2 linked regions of the Lentimicrobium sp. L6 genome follow. The protein of the gene in region 1 interacts with the protein of each later gene in a pairwise test. Links are inferred from orthologs where the notes say so. Each region holds a gene or a part of one and is shown on either strand. Other genes may lie near its edges.

Evidence for each region. Proteins that work in one complex are often made in the same cells at the same time.
Region 2: the proteins of gyrA (region 1) and gyrB interact in binary tests that used the Escherichia coli proteins (3 or more experiments, as listed by UniProt). The link is inferred for Lentimicrobium sp. L6 from one-to-one orthologs.

The regions. Positions count from the first base shown.
Region 1 is NZ_JABKCA010000008.1:47,698-55,447, forward strand. The notes cover bases 1,479-4,647. They hold gyrA (DNA gyrase subunit A), read left to right. Parts: upstream 1,479-1,853; coding sequence 1,854-4,442; downstream 4,443-4,647. Other genes in these bases: HNS38_RS03335 (ATP-dependent Clp protease ATP-binding subunit), read right to left, coding at 1,479-1,633; HNS38_RS03345 (lipopolysaccharide assembly protein LapB), read left to right, coding at 4,554-4,647. In the rest of the region: more of HNS38_RS03335, read right to left, coding at 1-1,478; more of HNS38_RS03345, read left to right, coding at 4,648-5,687; HNS38_RS03350 (cold-shock protein), read right to left, coding at 6,107-6,298; HNS38_RS03355 (30S ribosomal protein THX), read right to left, coding at 6,700-6,990; HNS38_RS03360 (outer membrane beta-barrel protein), read right to left, coding at 7,221-7,750. UniProt on the Escherichia coli protein: A type II topoisomerase that negatively supercoils closed circular double-stranded (ds) DNA in an ATP-dependent manner to maintain chromosomes in an underwound state.
Region 2 is NZ_JABKCA010000057.1:27,699-35,162, reverse strand. Bases 1,576-4,458 are described here. They hold gyrB (DNA topoisomerase (ATP-hydrolyzing) subunit B), read left to right. Parts: upstream 1,576-1,979; coding sequence 1,980-3,938; downstream 3,939-4,458. Other genes in these bases: HNS38_RS14300 (carboxy terminal-processing peptidase), read left to right, coding at 4,129-4,458; HNS38_RS14310 (CoA-binding protein), read right to left, coding at 1,576-1,747. In the rest of the region: HNS38_RS14320 (transketolase), read right to left, coding at 1-7; HNS38_RS14315 (gliding motility-associated C-terminal domain-containing protein), read right to left, coding at 31-1,380; more of HNS38_RS14310, read right to left, coding at 1,385-1,575; more of HNS38_RS14300, read left to right, coding at 4,459-6,273; HNS38_RS14295 (inorganic phosphate transporter), read right to left, coding at 7,023-7,464. UniProt on the Escherichia coli protein: DNA gyrase negatively supercoils closed circular double-stranded DNA in an ATP-dependent manner to maintain chromosomes in an underwound state.

The DNA.
Region 1 (7,750 bases):
TAACTGATTCGGCCAAGTCATCTTCCATTTTCTGCAGTTTATCACCTTCTTTTTGGGCAATTCTTTGTACAGGAACACCGGTCATCATAGCAACCACTTCAGCCACATCTTGCTCAGTAACTTCCTCTCTATTTATCTGAGTTTCTTGTTCCCATTTGCGTTTGGCTAAGTCTAATTCTTCTTGTAATTCTCGTTCATTATCCCTTAACTGAGCAGCTTGTTCAAATTGTTGCTTTTTAATAGCATTTTTCTTTCTCTGAATAGCCTCCTCAATTTTTCCTTCTATTTTAATGATACCATCAGGCACATTCATATGAGTGATATGAACACGAGCTCCAGCTTCATCTAAAGCATCAATAGCTTTGTCTGGTAAGAATCGATCACTCATATATCTGTTGGTTAACTGAACGCATGCTTTTAAAGCTTCGTCAGAATAACGCACTAAGTGATGATCTTCATATCGTTCTTTAATATTAGATAGAATGGTTTCTGTTTCTTCAGGAGAGGTGGCATCCACAATGATTTTCTGGAATCTTCTTTCTAAAGCACCGTCTTTTTCAATGGTTTGGCGATATTCATCTAAAGTGGTTGCACCAATACATTGGAGTTCTCCACGAGCCAAGGCTGGTTTAAACATATTTGAGGCATCTAAAGAACCTGAAGCATTACCTGCACCAACGATAGTATGAATTTCATCTATAAATAATATGATATTGGGATTTTTCTCCAATTCATTTAAAATAGCTTTCATTCTTTCCTCAAATTGACCTCTATATTTCGTTCCTGCGACAATAGATGCTAAGTCTAGGGTAAATATTCTTTTATTAAATAAAGCTCGGCTTACCTGACGACTCACAATTCTAATGGCCAAACCTTCGGCTATAGCAGACTTGCCAACACCTGGTTCCCCAATTAAAATTGGATTGTTTTTTTTACGACGGCTTAGAATTTGAGCAATACGTTCCAACTCACTTTCTCTTCCAACAATGGGGTCTAATCTATTCTCCTCGGCTAATCGGGTTAAATCACGACCGAAATTATCTAAAACTGGAGTTGAAGATTTAGGATCCCCATCTTTTTTGCTAGGCTTATTGGTTTTTTGGGATTTCCCACTACCTTCATCTGGCTCTGGAGGAAATCCTCCAGGATATTGGTCTTCTATAGGATCTATTTTATCTTGTGTCTCTTCTTCTTTTCCACTACTATATTCTTGCACAAGAGTAGTAATTTTAGAATAATCAATCTGGTTCTTATCCAACATCTGAGTAACAATATTATCTGGGTCTTTTAAAATAGCCAATAATAAATGTTCAGTACCCACTTGTTGAGACTGAAAACGGCGAGCTTCCAAATATGTGAGTTTAATTATTCTTTCGGCTTGACGGACAAAAGGAATATTTTGTGATGAAGAATAAGTTTCGCTTTCTGAAGCAATTGTTTTTTCTATTTTTAATCTTAGTGTATCAATGGGTAATCCCAAGTCGGATAACATCTTATAGGCCATCCCATTTCCTTCTTTTATGATACCAAGAAAGAGATGCTCAACACCTATATAGTTGTTTTTGAGGCGAATAGCCTCTTGCCGACTGAGTGATAGTACTTCCCTAACTCGGGCGGAGAATTTTGCTTCCATAAAGCTCTTTTTAGAATAATATTAAGTCAATCAAAACTATTGACAAAAATAGAGGTAATTTGATTGTGATGTTCTATTTTTTCAACAAGAACTTGTTAAAATTGTTCATTCTTTACTTCATCATTTCAAAGGTATTTTGAAAGAATTTAACTATCTTCGCGTCCTTATATAAGATATGAAATCTTATGTTTAAATACTACTCAAATTACAATTTAATTCTATGCACGAAGGAGAAAGAATAATTAAGGTAGGGATATCTGATCAAATGAAAGCTGCATACATAGATTACTCTATGTCTGTTATTGTTTCCAGAGCTCTACCTGATGTTCGTGATGGTTTAAAACCAGTTCACAGACGAGTATTGTATGGTATGCTTGATTTGGGCGTTTTATCTAATAGACCGTATAAAAAATCAGCGAGAATCGTGGGAGAGGTGCTTGGTAAGTATCACCCACATGGTGATTCTTCAGTATATGATGCAATGGTAAGAATGGCTCAGGAATGGTCTTTAAGATACCCTGTAGTTGATGGCCAAGGTAACTTTGGTTCTATTGATGGTGATAGCCCTGCTGCTATGCGTTATACAGAAGCTCGATTAAGAAAGATATCAGAAGATATGCTTATCGATATCGATAAAGAAACTGTTGATTTTCAATTAAACTTTGATGATTCATTAAAGGAACCTACGGTTTTACCTACACGTATACCCAATTTGCTTGTTAATGGTACTAGCGGTATTGCTGTTGGTATGGCCACAAATATGCCCCCTCATAATTTAACAGAAGTGGTAAATGGTACCTTAGCTTATATTGATAATAATGATATCGATATTAAAGGGTTAATGGAATACATTAAAGCTCCTGATTTCCCAACCGGTGGTATCATCTATGGATACGATGGCGTAATTAATGCCTTTGAAACTGGTAAGGGTAGAATAGTCATGAGAGGCGAAACCACCATAGAAGAAACCAAGTCTGGAAAAGAAATGATTATAGCTCACAGTATTCCTTATCAAGTGAATAAAGCAGATATGATCAAAAAAACTGCTGATTTGGTTAACGATAAAAAAATTGAAGGCATTAGTGATATTAGAGACGAATCCGATAGAGATGGTATTCGTGTAGTATATGAATTGAAGAGAGACGCCAATACTAACGTAGTTCTCAATAAATTATACCAATATACAGCCCTACAATCCTCATTTTCTGTAAACAATATTGCTTTAGTTCATGGGCGACCTGAGGTACTGAACCTTAAAGACCAAATATATCATTTTGTTGAACATAGGCATGATGTGGTTGTCAAAAGGACTCAATATGAATTAAAACAAGCAGAGAAAAGAGCTCATATCTTAGAAGGTTTGATTATTGCTTCTGATAATATTGATGAGGTAATTAAAATTATTCGTGGCTCAAAAAGTCCAGAAGAAGCTAGAGAAGCTTTAATTGTTCGTTTTGAATTAAGCGATATACAATCTCGTGCTATTGTTGAAATGAGATTACGTCAACTGACCGGTCTTGAACAAGATAAGTTAAGAGCAGAATATGAAGCTATAATGAAAACCATAGAATACTTGAAAGCCATCTTGGAAAGCAAGGAGATGAGAATGGATATCATTAAAGAAGAGCTTAATGAGATTAGAGATAAATATGGTGATGAGCGCATGAGTAGAATCGAATACAGCGCTGCGGATTTCCGTATTGAAGATACTATTCCTGATGACGACGTAGTAATTACTATTTCACATGCTGGATATATTAAAAGGACAAATTTAACAGAATACCGTCGCCAAAATAGAGGTGGAAGAGGATCAAAGGGAAGTAGCACCAGAAATGAAGATTTCTTAGAGCACCTTTTTGTTGCGAGTATGCACGATTATATGTTATTCTTCACCGAGAAAGGAAAAGTATTCTGGTTGAGGGTATTTGAAATTCCTGAAGGAACTAGAACAACCAAGGGTAGAGCCATTCAAAATATAATCAATATTCCTCCCGATGATAAAGTGAGAGCTTATATCAATACTAAGGATTTAAAGAATGAAGATTATATAAAGAATAACTTCATCATTCTAGCAACAAAAAAAGGTGTAATCAAGAAAACTTCTCTTGAGTTATATAGTCGTCCAAGAGCCAATGGTATCAATGCCATTACTGTTCGAGATGGTGATACCTTATTAGAAGCCAGATTAACCAATGGCGAAAACGAAGTTATTTTAGCTGTGAAGAGCGGTAGAGCTATTCGTTTTAATGAGCGCCATGTTCGTCCGATGGGAAGAAATGCATCTGGAGTAAGAGGTATTAAACTCGATAATGATAAGGATGAAGTTATAGGTATGATTTGCCTAGAAACTCATGACTATGATATCTTAGTTGTTTCTGAAAAAGGTTATGGTAAACGTTCTAAATTAGAGGATTATAGAGAGACCAATAGAGGTGGTAAAGGAGTTCGTACTCTTAATATCACCGATAAAACTGGTAAATTAATCTCAATTAAGAATGTAACCGACGATAATGATTTAATGATCATCAATAAAAGTGGTATTCTCATTAGAATTCCTGTAGGAGGAGAGTCTAATCCACTAAGAGTGATGGGAAGAAATACTCAAGGTGTTCGATTAATCAAAATCCAGGAAGGTGATAGTATCGCCTCTGTAGCTAAAGTTGATGTGGAAGAAGAGGAGGAAGAATTGGTGGTTATAGAGGATGGCACAGTTCTTGATGTTGAAACTTTAGAAGAAGCTTCGGAAGATGAAGCCACAGAAAACGAAACAACTGCAGATGAAGCTGATGAGAATGTAACTGAAGAATAATTTAGTATATATTCAAATAAGCATCTAAAAAAAAAAAAAGACTGCAAATATGATTTCTAATAAGCATATTTGCAGTTCTAATATAAAGAGAAATTTATAAAATCAATAAAGATGAAGAAGATAACATTTTTAGCGCTATTATTTCTATCAGTAACTATGATGGCCAGCGCACAAAAGAGCACAAGAACCACTGCTTATAATTATCTAAGAAAAGGTAAGTTAGACTTAGCCAAAGAAAATATAGATAAGGCAGTAGGTCATGAAAAAACAATGAACGATCCTAAAACTTGGTTTTACTATGGTAATACCTATATTCAATTGGCTACTACACCATTAGATGCATTTAAAGCTTTAGATCCTGATGCTTTACAAAAAGCTTATGATGGATATATGAAATGTATAGAGTTAGATGAAAAAGGAACTTATACTGAACAAGTAGAGGCCGATTTAAAAATTATTGCCAATAATTATTATGCTAGAGGTTTAGAGCATTATAATGCTAATGATTATCCAGCAGCATATAAAGAATTTAAAGAAGCGATTTCTGTTAATAATTCTATCAATAGTGTGGATTCATTAGCTGTTTATGCTTCCGCAATGTCTGCTTTTTCTGGTGAAATGTACCCAGAAGCTATAGAAGGATATGAGAGTTTAATTGCTATGGAGTATAACAATTCTGGTATTTATGGAGATTTAGCTAATATCTACAAGACTACAGAAAACATAGACAGAGCTAAAGAAGTTTTGGAAATGGGAATTACAAAATATCCAAACGATGCTAATATTGTATTTGCTAAAATCAATATTCTTTTAACTGAAGAGAAATATGAAGAAGTAGTTAATTATTTAGAATCTGCTATACAATTAGCTCCAGAAAATTATACATTATATTTTGTTCAAGGACAGTCTTACGAGCAAATGGGAGATCTTGAAAATGCTAAATTAGGCTACGAAAAAGCTTTGGAAGTAAATCCAGAGTATTCAGATGCACTTTATAATATGGGTGCTTTATATTATAATAAAGGTGTTGAGATTTCTGTGAAAGCTAATGATTTACCTTATGATGCTGAAGAGGAATTCAATAGGTTAAAAGAAGAAGCCAGCAAAGAATTTTTACTTGCTCAGCCATATTTTGAGAAAGCATTAGAAATTATGCCAGACGACCAGGGATTAGTTAAATCCTTAATGCAGATTTACAATTCAACAAATCAGTCGGATAAAGTTGCTGAATTAAAAAATAGATAATTTTTCTTTAGATAGTTGATTAAAAAGCAATTCTCGTTTGAGAATTGCTTTTTTTATGTCTATACCATACATATATAATTCCACTAAATATGCTGCATAGGGTAGTTTATTTGTTTTATATTTAACATAATATTAATTATGTGCCTTTTTATGATCTTAATAAACAAAACCATTCTAGAGATCCCATTAAAATTTGTAATTATATTTTATAATGACAACAAAAATGTAAAATAATTAAGAGCGTTTTAAATGGAACTTGGCAAGATTTAATATTCTTTGACAAGAGTCTAAATACAAGCTAAGGAAGAAATATAGAGAAATGGCGAGCTGATTGGTTTACAAATAAAATCAAGAAACTTCAGGGCACAAAAAAAGCCAATCAAAATGACCAGCTAATTCTTTTTATTAAAAGAAGACTACTACAGAATAGATACATTTACTGCATTTAAACCTTTTTTACCTTCTTCTACTTCGTAGCTGACTTTGTCACCTTCATTAATTTCGTCGATTAAACCATTTGCATGTACAAAAACATCTTTGCCACCTTCGTCAGGTGTAATGAATCCATATCCTTTAGAATCGTTGAAAAACTTAACTGTTCCGTTACTCATAATACTTATATTTAAAAATTTGATGCAAAGATAATATAATGCAGCTTACAAGAACAATTTATTTTCATTTATTTTATTATTTCTTGTGTTTTTTAATACTTCTTTCAATAATCACATTTTCAATAAACTAAGTTAATACTTATTCGTCTAATTTGTCTCAATTAATTTTTTATTAAAGAAATTTCAATTTCTTTTTCACAAATTTCATCTTTTTTAGCCTCTATCCTCTTGACATTTAAAAAATTTTCATTTTGTAAAAAGTAGGTTATTGACTGGCTTTTTTTATGAGTATTTCTTCTAAAACCTTAAGTGAGTTTTAGGTATTCAACAAAAAAAATGCCATCGGACTAAAAGCTAAATGGCATCCTATTAGAACATGTATGAATTTGAAATCCTCTATATTATTCTTCTTTATTATCGACTGCTTTTTTTACGGTTTTTTTAGACGTAGTGGGCTTCATTTCAACAACTGCCTTCTTCTCTGTTATGACTTTTTTTACAGCTTCTTTTTTTTCTACTGCTTTTTTAGGGGGGGCTTTCTTTGGTTTATCAACTATCACTTCTTCTTCCACCACTTTTTTAATAGGCTTTTTAGGAGCAATAATTTTATTTTTGACTTTTTTAAGTCTTTTTTTTCCGTAAGAGTTTTTATTGATCTTACCACGTTTGGTCTTTTTATCTCCTTTACCCATAGTTTTTATAGTTTAATTTAATTTACTGATGGGTAAAATTAACAAAAATGCTCAATAAATCAAAGTGTTAAGAAAAAATACATTGAGGTACCAATGAACAATTAAATGATAAACCTATTTCTGAAATGCAGCCAAATGAGTATAAGATTGAGAAAACGATGAATATTTTTCTGCTTATATGTAAAAGAATGAATTAATACTCGAAAATTTAGAATTTAAACAAATAAGAATTAATATCTGCCCCATGTTGCGGAGCTTCTTCTGCCGCCAAAACCACCACTGAAAGAATAACTAAACCCAATACTCATAAATATGTAGGAGTCGTTGGCAGCGCCAATTACTTTAGCATCAATTTCATCACTATTTAAAACGTGATAGTCAACACCAATATGTAAACTGGCTTCTTCTGTCATGTAATATTGAATTCCGAGCCCCATATTCATACTTGTGGCTTTGCCAATAGCAGCGTACCCGACATTATTAATTAAGTTATCTTCTGTTATATCGGTTAAGTATGCACTAAAACGCATCATTCCTAAGCCAGCTTGAGTATAAAAATGCCATTTATCAACACGGTACCTTTTTCCAAGAAGGATTTGATTCATATTCAACCTCAATTTTCCAGCATATTCATAAAAATTGTTTCTGAACATTTGGTCTTTTGTGTAATCACGACTCTGAAGCCTTCCTAGGTTCATCTGTAATACAAAAGTAATTGGACCAAAGCCTTTTGAAAACCATCCTGTTCCCGCAAAACTAA
Region 2 (7,464 bases), on another replicon or contig:
TCTCCATTTCTATTTTTAGTCAATAATTTTCTAATTCTGTCCGCCGAGAATGGTTACACTTCCTTGTTCTTTTCCATTTGAATATTCACCTTCCCATGTAAATACATAAAAATAAACTCCATCTGGCAATCCACCGCCATCCCAATTATCTGTACAATTTATACAATCGAAAAGTTTGGAGCCATTCCTATTAAATATCACCAACTCGGTAGATTTAAAATGTTCTTGAAACACTAAATCATCTCCAGTACACTTGGTTACTTCTTGAATTCCTGTTGATTTTAATGACTCTTCAGAATCTTCTCCTCCACCATCACCACCAATAATTTTAAAAATCCAAGTATCATTTACACCATCCCCATTAGGAGTGAATACATTGGGGATACAAAAATTTAATTCTTTTACTTCAAAAGTATTTAAATAAACAATAGTATCGCACCCATCTATATTCTCAGTATAAAGGGAGATATCATAGGTACCCACTTGTTGATAAGTATGGGTCGTGATATCTGAATAGGCTTTAGATTCATCACCAAAATCCCATTCATATTTTTCAATAAAACCATCCTCTATTTCTATTGCAAATTCCACATCGGGTTTTGTAATGTAAATTTCTTCTGGATTTGCGGCTATATCATATACTGCAGCAGCATAAATAACAGGTTTGAACAAATCTCCATAAATACAACCTCCTGCATCACGAATAGAAACAAAAACTGGGTCTTGACAAAGACCTATTGCAATACTATCATTCTGATTAAACTTATCGTTCCATTTATAAATATATGGAGCCGTTCCTCCAGATATATTAACTTCTGCTTGAGCTTTACAACCACCATTTTCACTATCATCTCTACAGCCAATTGTAAATTGTTCAAAGTCTATTTCAACTTCACTTACATAAGGTACAGGCAAGCTAGCATCTACTATATAACTAGCATCAATATCTAAATCTGTAACATTAGTAAAACTACAAACCTCTTCAAACCAAGTAAAAATTGCATCCCCATTTGCACTGGGCTTTTCTGTAAAAAGCAGTGATAGAAATAGACCATCCTCTAGGTTAACTCCATAGTAGGCTGCCCAATCTATTGAGATGGTATCGTTAGATACAGAAGTTTTTATTCTATACTCCTCTTTATTCTCTAATTCAAAATCAGAATTATGATACACACTACTATCAAATTGAATCAAGGTATTGTCAAATTTCAATTTAAGATGTATGGATTTAATGTTCTCCAAATTTTTAAACTGAACTGGAATTTCAATTTGCTTAGTGGCACAATGAATCGCTAAACGAGACTCAATTTGGGCTTGGGCCACTAAAACACTACTCAATGATAATAGGATAATTAACAGGTATAAGCTCCATTGCTTCATAAAACTAATATTGATTGGTTGATAATAAAACCAAGGTACATGCAACTTCTACTTCAATTCCATTCTCTTTTGCCAAATTCATTAATTCAGAATTTTCGGTACCTGGGTTAAAGATAATACGTTTAGGATTAATCTTTAGTATATAATGATAAATATTCTTTTGATTTTGAGGGCCAAGGTAAAGAGTCAAAGTATCGACACCCTCGAAAATGGGCTCTCCCTTATGGATTGGGATCGTATCTATTACTGATTCACGAAATCCAACTGCCACAACTGGATGTTGATATTCTTGAAGCATTTTCACTGCTTTATAAGAATATCTTTCTGGCTTTGGGCTAGCTCCCAATACCAAAGTTTTCTTTTGCATGTGGTTTTTTTGGCAAAGATAAAATAAAAGATGGACGACAAGTGTAAAATAAGGTCAATATCAATAATCTCTTATCCACAATTGACTCAAATAAAACGACCTATAAGCACAAGGACTTCAAGCCTTTCAAACATTAACAATTGTTAATAAAAACAAATATTGTGTGAAGCTTTAAAACACCCAATCTTAGCATATTTTAATTATCTTTGCGCGACTATAATTGAATGTACTTATGACAGATCAAGAATTGAATAAACAAAACGAATATTCGGCGGATAACATACAGGTATTAGAAGGATTAGAGGCGGTTAGAAAACGTCCTGCTATGTATATCGGCGACATTTCATCCAAAGGTTTACACCATTTGGTTTATGAGGTAATTGACAACTCTATTGATGAAGCATTGGCTGGCCATTGCGATACTATAGAAGTTGTTATCCAAGAAAATAATTCCATAAAGGTAACAGATAATGGACGTGGAATCCCCACTGGGATTCATGAGAAAGAAGGACGCTCTGCTTTAGAAGTAGTAATGACCGTGCTTCATGCTGGTGGTAAATTTGACAAAGGGTCCTATAAAGTTTCTGGTGGATTACACGGGGTTGGTGTTTCTTGTGTGAACGCCTTATCTACGCAGTTAATCGCTACTGTATATCGTGAAGGAAAAATATTCCAACAAGAATATAATATCGGAAGACCATTATATGATGTAAAACAAATTGGGGAATCTGATAAAACAGGAACCGAAGTTGTTTTCCTACCTGATGCATCCATCTTTACAGTTACCGAATACAATTTCGACACTCTTGCTAATAGAATGCGTGAATTGGCCTTTTTAAATAAAGGTATTACCTTAAAACTGATAGACGAAAGAGAAAACGGAGATGATGGTGAGTTTAAAAACAAAACCTATCATTCTGAAAAAGGTCTTAATGATTTTATTGACTATTTGGATGAAACTCGTGAAAAATTGATTCCGAACGCCATCTATATGGAAGGCGAAAAGAATGGTATTCCCATCGAAATCGCCATGAGATATAATACTTCTTTCTCTGAGAATGTTCATGCTTATGTAAACAACATTAACACCCATGAGGGAGGAACGCATTTAAGTGGTTTCAGAAGAGGTTTAACCAGAACACTAAAGTCTTATGCAGACAAATCTGGCTTATTAACTAAGTTGAAGTTTGATATTAATGGTGATGACTTTAGAGAAGGCTTAACAGCTGTTATTAGCGTTAAAGTTCAAGAGCCACAGTTTGAAGGGCAAACCAAAACCAAGCTAGGAAATAGCGAAGTAATGGGAGCTGTTGATCAAATGATTTCTCAAGCCTTGAATAATTATTTAGAAGAAAATCCAAAAGATGCCAGACGAATTGTCGACAAAGTGATTTTAGCTGCTACCGCTCGTCATGCTGCTCGTAAAGCTCGTGAATTGGTGCAAAGAAAGAATGTGCTTTCTGGTTCAGGCTTACCTGGTAAACTTGCTGATTGCTCTGAAAAAGACCCTGCTTTGAGTGAAATATACCTAGTGGAGGGAGATTCTGCGGGTGGAACAGCCAAGCAAGGACGAAACAGAAAATACCAAGCCATCCTTCCTCTTAGAGGTAAGATTTTAAACGTGGAGAAAGCAATGCCTCATAAGATTTTTGAAAATGAGGAAATCAAAACTATGTTTACGGCGCTTGGAGTTTCAATTGGAACCGAGGAAGATAGCAAAGCCTTAAACATAAATAAACTTAGATACCACAAAATCATCATCATGACGGATGCCGATGTGGACGGTAGTCATATCGCCACATTAATCCTAACATTCTTTTTCCGTTACATGAAAGAATTAATCGAAAAAGGCTATGTTTATATTGCTACTCCCCCTTTATACTTAGTTAGAAAAGGCAAGGAAGAACATTATGCTTGGGATGATGACCAACGCGATTTATTCGTTTCCAAAATGGCCACCGACGGGAAAGACAAAGGGGTTCATATCCAACGCTATAAAGGTCTTGGAGAAATGAACGCAGAGCAATTATGGTATACCACCATGGATCCGGAAGGAAGGACACTCAGAAGAGTTGAAATTGAAAATGAACCTGAAGCAGATCACGTATTCTCTATGTTAATGGGAGATGAAGTTCCTCCTCGTAGAGAATTCATTGAACAGAATGCGAAATATGCAAATATCGATGTATAAGGTATTTGTATCTTAATTAAACTCAATATATATTCCAAAAAACACCCGGCAAACGTCGGGTGTTTTTTTTATTTAGCTTAACAAATATTAACGGCATAACAGGCATTTGCTGAAGTAAATTTCCTATTTTTGAAAATTGATGAGATTATTTTTTTGTACCACCACTTTTACAATAATTAAAAAACCCAAAATGATCAGAAACACGAATCTACTAATCGCAATCATACTATTATTCAACATTCCCATATTTGCGCAGACCGACATTGAAGACGAAGTTCAGCAAAAAATATTCGACAATAAAAAGAATAAGATTTTAAGCAATGTGATTATCTCTTCTTTAGAAAGAGCACATTATTCTCCTAAAGAACTTAACGACAGCTTGTCTTTTGAGTTTTTCGAAGAATACGTGAAGAATATCGATAGAAGCAAAAACTTCTTATTACAGGAAGACATAGACATGTTGTCAGAGTATAAATACGAATTAGACAATCAACTTACAGCGGACAAGTTAGACTTTTTCAACATTTCTATTTCTACCCTAAACAAAAGAACACTCCAAATACAAGAGCTTTATAAAGAAATACTTGCAGAACCCTTCAATTATGAAATTGATGAATCTATTGAAATGGATCCTGACAAAGTTTCTTATTGTAAAAATATGAATGAGTTAAAAGAACGTTGGAGAAAAGCATTAAAATACCAAACCATTACGAACATCAGCACCAAACTAAAGGAACAAACCGATGCTTCAGAAAAAAGTGATACTGTAACTATTAAAACTTTTCCAGAACTAGAAGCAGACGCTAGAAAAAAAATTCTCAAACGACAGGACGACTGGTTCCATAGAATGATAGATCAGGTAAATAATACCGATAGAATATCTGTTTATGAAAATTCATTAGCTGCCGTCTTCGATCCCCACACTAATTACTTCCCTCCAAAATTGAAAGAAGATTTCGATATCCGATTCTCAGGACAACTAGAAGGAATCGGAGCCACACTATCACCAAAAGATGGTTATATCAGAGTAGTAGAAGTATTGCCGGGCAGTCCATCATGGAAAACTGGCCTTGTAAAAGAAGAAGACCTTATTATGAAGGTTGGACAAGCTGATGAGGAGCCTGTAGACGTTTATGACATGAGACTTGACGAGGCCGTAAAGTTGATTAGAGGAGCCAAAGGAACAGAGGTTAGACTAACTATTAAAAAACCCGATGGTACAATTATGGTAGTTCCGATTATTCGTGACATAGTTATTCGAGAAGAAACCTATGCGAAATCTGCGGTTATTAGCCCAAAAAATGAGAAAGGACTTGAAGTAGGATATATTTATCTTCCAAGTTTCTATACCAACTTCAACGATCCTAAAGGCAGAAGTTGTGGTGCTGATATGAAAAAAGAATTAGAAAAAATCACTAGCGAAGGTATTGACAATGTCATTATTGACCTTCGAGGTAACGGTGGTGGTTCTTTACGTGACGCAGTAGAAATAGCAGGTCTATTTATCGATCAAGGTCCAGTAGTACAAAGAAGAAGCAGTATTGGCCAACAAAGCGTATTAAGAGACCATGATAACATACTAAACTACGATGGCAACCTTGTTGTTTTAGTCAGTGAGACCAGCGCTTCTGCTTCAGAAATTCTTGCGGCAGCCCTACAAGATTACCAAAGAGCAGTTATTGTTGGCTCTAATTCCACATTCGGCAAAGGAACCGTTCAGCAGTTTGTTGATTTAGACAGACTACTTCCATCAAAGTTCAATGACTATAAAAGTTTTGGTTCATTAAAAATCACGATGGAAAAATTCTATAGAATCAATGGTGGAGCCACCCAATTAAAAGGAGTTGTTCCCGATGTTATTTTACCCACGAACTATTCCTATATAGATTTCGGCGAAAAAGAAATGGATTTTGCTCTTCCCTGGGACGAAATCGCAGCTGTTGAATACCAAAAACTTGACAACTACATCCCAAACTATCAATACATTAAAGAAAATAGCAGCAAAAGAACAAAAGCAAACTCAAGCTTTAATGAAATTGAAAAATATGCCAAATGGGTGAAGAAAAGAAGAGAAGAAACTGTTGAACCCCTAAAATTTGATAAGTACGAAATTGATAAAAAAGCCCGAAAAGATTTTATTAAACAATTCGAGCACATTGGGGAGGACACTTTAGCGATTTCTGTTAGAGATTTAAAATTTGATACCCCAAAAATAAACGCAGATAGTACAAAACGAGTAACAACAGATGAGTGGCACGACGAGATTACTAAAGACAATTATATCTTAGAATCTATTTACATCCTTGAAGATTTAAAAGCCATTAGAAAGAAATAAAAGATTTAATACCCTAAAAAAGCGGCATTGTTATTAACGATGCCGCTTTTATTTTGGCCACTCTTATTACAAACGAAAAAGAATAACTCAACATTCATTTACAAAACCAATGCCATGAATTGATTATCATTCCAGACAAATATAGGATCAACGTGTTTTTCTGGGGGATGGACAATCTAGTCATTTTTTCTCTTGTTAATTTAGGAAGCTATTATTAATAAATATATTACCCAAATGGTTCATTTAATCTGAAAAAGCATGATAATATATTTCTCTTCAACACTTTTTGGAAAAGTGTTACAAAACCTCCGCTGTATATCAAAGACTACTCCACAAATGCCTTTCCGGAAAAACAATAAATGTTGACGATTACATGTCAGCATAAACTCCTCCCTATAGTGACATTCTACGAATGATCACTAACGAGGGTCAAACAGTATTGTTTTTTATTCCTTCACGCCATTTGCTCCGACTTCCTGAAGTAAGTCAGGCTTAACGACTTTGATATAAGGCGGCTTAGACATTCCTGCGGAAGTCTTTATAAACTTTGCATAGCATCAGGTAATTAGCTCAAATGAGACAGCATTCAATATACACATCTGAAATTCTAATTATACAGTAGGTTCATACTAATCTCTGTGGAATATTTGTATTAACCATGAGGAAAGTATTAGCTCGAACAAATAAGTCAAAAAAAAAGCCGGCTCTAATTAAGAAACGGCTCTAAAATTTTATTTTACACCAATACTTTATTCATAATACATGCCACCTATTTTTGATAGGTCACGCATTGACTTGGTCAGATTAACCATATTCACCATTAATGACTTAGTCTCAGCCAATACATCTAAGAATAACTTTGTATTCTTAGCGCCTGTTTTATTCTTCTTCAAACGCTTAATCTGGGCCATAGTATAGCCATCCATATTACTCAATATACCCTCACTCTGTTTTAATAGGTCAGGAAGTCTTTGATATGAACTTTCAGTGATGATCTGAACAGCAGCATTCACAAACGATTCAATATCTTTGTTTAAGACAGATAAATCTTCTGTCTGCTTTGGACCTATAGGTTTATGATTATTATCAACATGCTCCAATGAAGGCTCTGTAATAAACATCAAATTGCGACCAATCTCTCTCATATAATCGAGAACCAGCGTGTAATACTGGGCAGAGTTTAAAGCATCA